3 regions of the Paenibacillus sp. 1-8 genome follow, and region 1 is predicted to be linked to each of the others. Evidence: predicted binding sites of a transcription regulator. Region 1 holds the regulator's gene; each other region holds the start of a gene.
The links. Region 1 encodes Rex, which represses fermentation and respiration genes when NADH is low (regulators of the CRP and FNR family bind a similar motif). Its sites were predicted from a motif close to TTGTGAAATATTTCACAA; they were not measured.
Positions count from the first base shown of each region.

Region 2: the regulator Rex is predicted to act here: its motif matches at 1,003-1,020, upstream of lpdD (prenylated flavin chaperone LpdD).
Region 3: the regulator Rex is predicted to act here: its motif matches at 1,054-1,071, upstream of AC0WRU_RS22870 (formate/nitrite transporter family protein).

Region 1 covers NZ_CM149995.1:3,058,477-3,060,685, forward strand. The annotation lists gene AC0WRU_RS13750 (amidohydrolase) at 1-566, opposite strand, end outside; gene AC0WRU_RS13755 (redox-sensing transcriptional repressor Rex) at 553-1,206, opposite strand; gene dinG (ATP-dependent DNA helicase DinG) at 1,252-2,209, opposite strand, start outside.
Region 2 covers NZ_CM149995.1:3,907,696-3,909,904, forward strand. The annotation lists gene AC0WRU_RS17920 (hypothetical protein) at 27-614, shown strand; gene lpdD (prenylated flavin chaperone LpdD) at 623-973, opposite strand; gene AC0WRU_RS17930 (S8 family serine peptidase) at 1,155-2,209, opposite strand, start outside.
Region 3 covers NZ_CM149995.1:4,973,266-4,975,474, reverse strand. The annotation lists gene AC0WRU_RS22875 (FAD-dependent oxidoreductase) at 1-758, shown strand, start outside; gene AC0WRU_RS22870 (formate/nitrite transporter family protein) at 1,144-1,992, shown strand.

The DNA.
Region 1 (2,209 bases):
GGCGCATGCGGAGCCAGCATGGTCGTAATGCGACCGTCTGCTTTGCCATGCCAGTTACGCGCAAAGTTCACAGCCTCAGCGAGCTTAATCCGCTGCTCTTCCTCCGAACATAGTCCAATCACTCCACGCATCAGACTGGCACGGATACCGGACTCTTCAGCTACACGAGCCACCTCGTCCATATCAACGTACATGTCCAAAAAGGTCGTTGTACCCCCTTTCAGCATTTCCAGCACGGACAAGGACGTACCCCAGTACACATCCGTAGACGTAAACTTGGCTTCCATCGGCCACATTTTTTCCTGTAGCCATACTTGGAGAGCCAGATCGTCCCCATACCCACGTAGCAGTGACATCCCCGCATGACCATGTGTATTCATCAGGCCAGGTAAAAACAGCAGCCCGTTACCGTCAATCGCGTTCGTCTCTTCCTCACCCGCTGGCAAAGTCTCGCCAATGTAGGTGATGCGGCTATCCTCCACGATCATATAGCCGTGGATTACCCCGGCTTCCGGTCTGTTCACGGCAAAGGAGCCGTTTTTAATCATCCATTTATTCGCTGTCATGTTGTGTATCTTCCTTTCCGTTCTCTAAATAATAAGCGAGGCTTAACAAATCCGTTGTAAAATCTGTGGCATGTACCCGAATGTTTGCCGGTGTCTTGAGAGTCGTGGGTGCAAAGTTCAAAATCGCTCCAATCCCGCTCTCAATGAGCCTGTCAGCCACATGCTGTGCTTCAAAATCCGGTACGGTAATAATCCCGATCCGAATGTTTTGTTCCTTCACTGTCACCTCCAGTTCATCCATCGGCTGTACGACCAGCGTATTGATCCTGGTTCCAACTTTATCTGGAACAGCATCAAATACCGCTACAATTTTCATATTGTCTTTTAAATAAGCATTATAATTCGAAAGGGCTTGCCCCAGATTACCTGCTCCGACCAATACCACGTTAATTTGCTGGTCGATTTTCAGTATATGGCGTATTTTCTCGATAAGATAAGTAACATCATAGCCGACACCCTTACGGCCAAAATCTCCAAAATACGCAAGATCCTTACGAATTTGAGCAGGATTCAGATCCAGTCTTTGTCCCAGCTCCTGGGAAGATACCGTAGCCACCTCCCGTTTGTGCAGTGCATTCAGATAACGTAAATATACGGGTAACCTCCGTACAACAGCCTCTGAAATTTTTTCTGATTTCATACTTGCTCCCCCTAATTGTAACGGACACGTTTAGATGTCCGTCCGTTATGCCTCTGTCTCCGGGGCGGATTGGAGCCATTCGGCGATGCGGGGCACCATTTGCTCCGTCGGCATATGCTCCATTTTTGGTCCCGGTAACGAGTACAAAAAGTGCTTCCCGTAATAGGATTCGATCACACGCGTATCGTAAACGATAACGACCCCGTGGTCGCTCGCTGTACGTACCAAACGTCCAAATCCCTGTTTGAAGCGAATGACAGCCTGTGGAACAGACAGCTTCATAAAAGGATTTTTCTTCTGCTGCTGGAGCAACTCACTTTTAGCCTCCAGCAGCGGGTGATTGGGCGGTTGGAACGGCAAGCGCACGATGGCCAGACACGTCAGCGCTTTGCCCGGAATATCGACGCCTTCCCAGAAGCTGCTGGTTCCCAGCAACACGGAAGCTTTGGCCTCCTGAAAACGTCGGGTCAGCTTGCTGCGGCTCCCACTGTCCACGCCCTGCCCCAGCACGGTGATGTCGCTGGAAGACAACGCCTCCTTAAGCGGCTCATACACCTGCCGGAGCATGCGGTAGGAAGTAAAGAGAACGAGCATTCTCCCCCGCGTCGCTTGAGCAGTCGCGCCTAGCGAGCTGACGAGCATATTTACAAAATGCTCATCTCCTACACTGCCCTTCACGCTCGGGAAATCCCTTGGAATGACTAGCAACACCTGATCCCTGTAGTTAAAGGGTGACGGGAGCTGCGTAGTCATCAGCCGCCCTTGATCTGCGGCCTCCTGCAAGCCGAGCTGATCGGTCATGTACTGAAACGACTTATCCACCGACAAGGTAGCAGACGTCAGAATAATGCTTCTTTTTTTGTCAAAAAACATTTCTTTCAGCTGACGGCTCACATCGACGGGCACCGCATAAAATTGCAGCGACTTGCTGCGGAATTGCCCGCTCGCTTCAAGCCAGTATACGGTCGTTTCATCATCCAGCCGCATAAAAAAGCGCAAGCTT
Region 2 (2,209 bases), 850 kb from region 1:
AGCATCCTGCCAAGGAGGTCGGAGCTATGGTATATCGTGCAACATCCCGCAGAAGGGGTTCGCCTCACAAACGCTTAAATGCTGACACACTCAGGAAAATATCCGCCGCCATGCTGCCATTTTACAAGGCCATTGCAACCCGCCGTGCTTTTGCCGTCCAATGGTCACGAGCTGTGGTGCATGGCAATTTGGATCAGATGAAATCCCTCCTTTGCTCGGTAGCTCCATTTGCCGCCAAGCAAGGACTGGGCACGAATGGCATCGGCTACTTTATTTCCTTTTTAGCTCAGCCGCCGATGCTCTATTATACGAACGGAACGACGATTCCACCCGTTACGGTGCAGTTTACATTTGAGCCGAGGGTTCACCGTGCCATCGCCAAAGCCGTTTTTCCGCTGTATCTCGAATTGGCACGCAATCGATGCTTTGCCTCTGCCTTAGCCAAAGCAATCAACAGGAAAGACCAGCGTGCAGTTAATGTAATGGTCCGTAGTTTAATTCCATCCTCTGCGTTAAAATCCGTGCAAATTGAGGATGATGGCTTTGCACTACTTTTTAAGTATCCCTTTAGTAAGTATCCCTATCGCAATCTACTCATTCGGGAGTTCACTTAAAAAGGTTGCTACAAGCGTGCTTGCTTGAGTTCTCCAATGAGCTCTTTTCCCAGTTGTATAGCCATGTCTGTCAGCACTCGGATCTCGTCCTTGGTTGCATGATCCAAATGCGCCCCGCAGCAAATTGCAAAGTTGCCCGCAAACTCTTTTCGCAAACCAACGGCAATTTCTTCGGTAATATAAAATTCCTTGTGGGCTTGCAATTGAACGGTTTGAATCGGCTCCAGTCTAGCACCTGCTGTAATCGTTCCCAGATGGGGCTGATCACCGCCGGAAATAAGTACAACTATGTCCTCTCCCATAAAATAGGCATCCAGCACAAGGCGGATACGTCCGCTTTCTTTTTCCAAATGAATCATATGATTCTCTCCTGTCTAAAAAAATAATATTGTGAATACATTCACTTTGTATGTTTCTATTCATTGTATCGCTTCCAGACCTGTTCCACAATTCAAAAATGACCCACAGCAAGCCTCCATAAATGGTAGCTTGCTGTGGGTCTTCTGTTGTTATTTTAAAAGAAACATTCCATGCACCTGATTAACGGATCGTGATGGTATGCGCAGCTTTACCGCTTGCGCCATTATTATCTGTCACCGTCAACTCTACGGTATACGTTCCGGCTGTGGTAAATTTATGCTTTACCTTGGAGCCTGACGCTGTATCGCCATCGCCAAAGTTCCAGCTATAGCTGACGATTTCACCGTCTACATCCCGTGAGGCTTTTCCGTTAAACTGAACGTTCTTATTCTTCTTGGCTGAATCATTCGCCTGAATGATCGCAACTGGTTTCTCGTTAGAGGTAGGAGGATTCGGATCAGGGTCCTGCCCTCCACCCTTCGTTACATACAATCTTCCGGGTGCTTCCGTCTCCACTTCATTTCCTGCTGCATCCCTTACCCGGATCACAATGACTCCGCCTTCCAGGCTCAGAGAGGAGGAAGTGAAGTAAGTTCCTACATAATGACCTGACGAAGTTTCGTTTAGCGGAATTTCGTTTCGGGCCAAGGTGGTCAGATTGAAAGGCAATTCCACATGGAAGGATGCCTCCAATCCGGACGCACTGTCGAAGGATACCTGCACCGGTTGCCCTGGAGTGATACGCACATCCTCAGCAGGACTGATATTTTCCAGCTTCGGCAGAGCTGTATCGACATACACTGAACGGGTAACCGTCGTTACGTTCTCGGCAAGATCCTTGGCCGTTACCGTAATTTGATTTTCCCCTTCATTGATAAGCAGACGCTTGTTAAAGCTGCCGTCACTTCCAAATTCGGCTGGCTCACCGTTAATCGTCAAGTCGGTGAGGAACTCGTCGTACACCGTACCGGTTACACTGACGACACCCGCATTTGTACGAGCTCCTTCATCCGGCGAAGTCAGGATCAGACCCGGTTTAGTCTGGTCAAGTATGACGACCACCGGCTCGGAACGATCCGTCAACTTGCCGTATACCGCCGCCTGAACACTCAGCGGATTGGCACCCGGCTGAAGATCGACCGCCAGACTGAACTGGCGATCCTTCACCTTGGTTGTGCCAGCGAGTTCTTTACCGTTAAAAAGCTGGATGTCCGCCCCGTCTGCCGGGGAAGTAC
Region 3 (2,209 bases), 1.9 Mb from region 1:
ATGGCATCAAGCTGGTGCTGGGAGAAACAGTGAGCCGTTTTGAAGGAAGTAACGGTAAGGTGAATAAAGTGGTGACATCTAAAGGAGAACATGAAACAGAGCTTGTTATTCTCTGTATTGGCTTCCGTCCTCAAACGGATCTGCTTAAAGGTCAGGTAGACATGCTGCCCAACGGCGCGATCATTGTGGACAATTATATGCAAAGCAGTTGCCCGGACGTATTTGCTGCAGGCGATAGCTGTGCAATCCGCTACAATCCGACAGGTAAAACAGCTTATATTCCATTGGCAACCAATGCTGTTCGTATGGGCACGCTGGTAGCACGCAATTTGGTACAACCGACCATTGCTTATATGGGAACACAGGGAACTTCGGGTATTAAAATTTATGAAGATAATATTGCAGGAACAGGTATGACGGAAGCGGCAGCAGCGGACGAAGGTATGGCTGTAGAGGCTGTCACCATTGAGGACAGCTACCGACCTGAATTTATGCCAACCTCCGAAAAGGTACTGCTGAAAGTGGTATATGAGCAGGAGACACGGAGAATTGTTGGGGCACAAATTATGTCGAAAGTGGATTTGACGCAATCCATTAACACGCTATCCGTAGCCATTCAAAATCATATGACCATTGATCAACTGGCCTTTGTCGATTTCTTCTTCCAGCCGCATTATAACAAGCCTTGGAATTTCCTGAATGCAGCCGGTTTGCAAGCCTTGCCGCCAGTGTCTGAACGGAAGCCAGTTACCGTATAATTCATTTTGTCTGTGAGATTGTTCATAAGTTTGTCAACAATCTGAGACGTATGGACGAATCCTTATAGTACAATATAGAGTAGCATAAGGATTAGGGGGTAAGTAGCTTATGAGTTTGTTTTATATCCTTTTTCTTGTAGTTGTGGCGCTGGTAGGCATCGGTGGAGTTATTTGGTTCTTGAGAGCAGTTGAAAAGGAAGAATACAACTAAATGTAAAGCGCACAGTAGCGCAGCAGACGTAATAATACATGAAAAACAGTCCTTTACCCAAGGGCTGTTTTTTAATATTTAATAAAGTGATTTTTTTCACAAACAAAATCACTGATTTTAAATAAAATACGAGAGAGAATACTCGAGTGAAAAGATGTTAAAGGAGCGGAATATATGGCAAGTTATAAACCGGGGCAGATTGCTGAAAAAACGGTGGAAACAGGAGTGGCCAAAGCGAACAATCCATGGACTGTGGCGGTGGTATTGGGATTTTTGGCAGGGGCATTTATTGCGCTTGGGTTTTTGCTGGATATACGTGTTATCGCAAGCGCACCCAAAGAATGGGGAAGTATCGCTACCTTTATTGGAGCAGCCGTATTCCCTGTAGGTCTGATATTGGTATTGATCGGCGGCGGAGAATTGCTGACTGGTAATATGATGGCTGTACCTTTGGCGAGATGGGCAGGACGGATCAAGACCGGAGCGATGTTCCGTAATTTGGCGATTATTACGCTTAGTAATTTTGCGGGTTCGTTGTTTGTTGCCTTTTTCTTTGGTCATGTGCTGGGTCTAACCGAGACAGGACCTTATTTGGACAAAGTGGTGGATATGGCGGGACACAAGCTGCATGAAAGCTTTTTGCAATCGTTTATATCCGGTATTGGATGTAACTGGCTGGTAGCGCTGGCTGTATGGATGGCGTATAGTACGGATTCGATCGGCGGCAAAATTATGGGGATCTGGTTCCCGACAATGTCCTTTGTAGCTATCGGATTCCAGCACGTTGTAGCTAATATGTTTCTTATTCCGGCGGCTATTTTCGCAGGTCATTTTTCATGGACAGATTATATTATGAACTTCATTCCGGTTTGGCTGGGGAATTTGGTGGGAGGAAGCCTGTTTGTAGCTGGGGCATACTGGTTGGCATATTTGAAAAAGCCTCATACCGCTGTGCATCCTGTGAATGAATCATCTCAGGCACCCTCGTCTACTGCAACAACTCCGTTGAGTGACCATGCCTGATTAAGCTGGGCCTGGGAAATGGGAATAAAGCAAATCCGCCATGGCAGGTCCGGGGGAACGAAACCTGTCATGGCGGATTTTTTTGGGAGTGGTCCATGATTTGGCATGGAGGATGAGTGTGCTCTCGTCCATAATGCCTTGATCTCTTTTACCCTTGGTATTCAATAATGAAACAGGTATGATCAAAATATAATATAGAATATTAGAAATCCGTTTT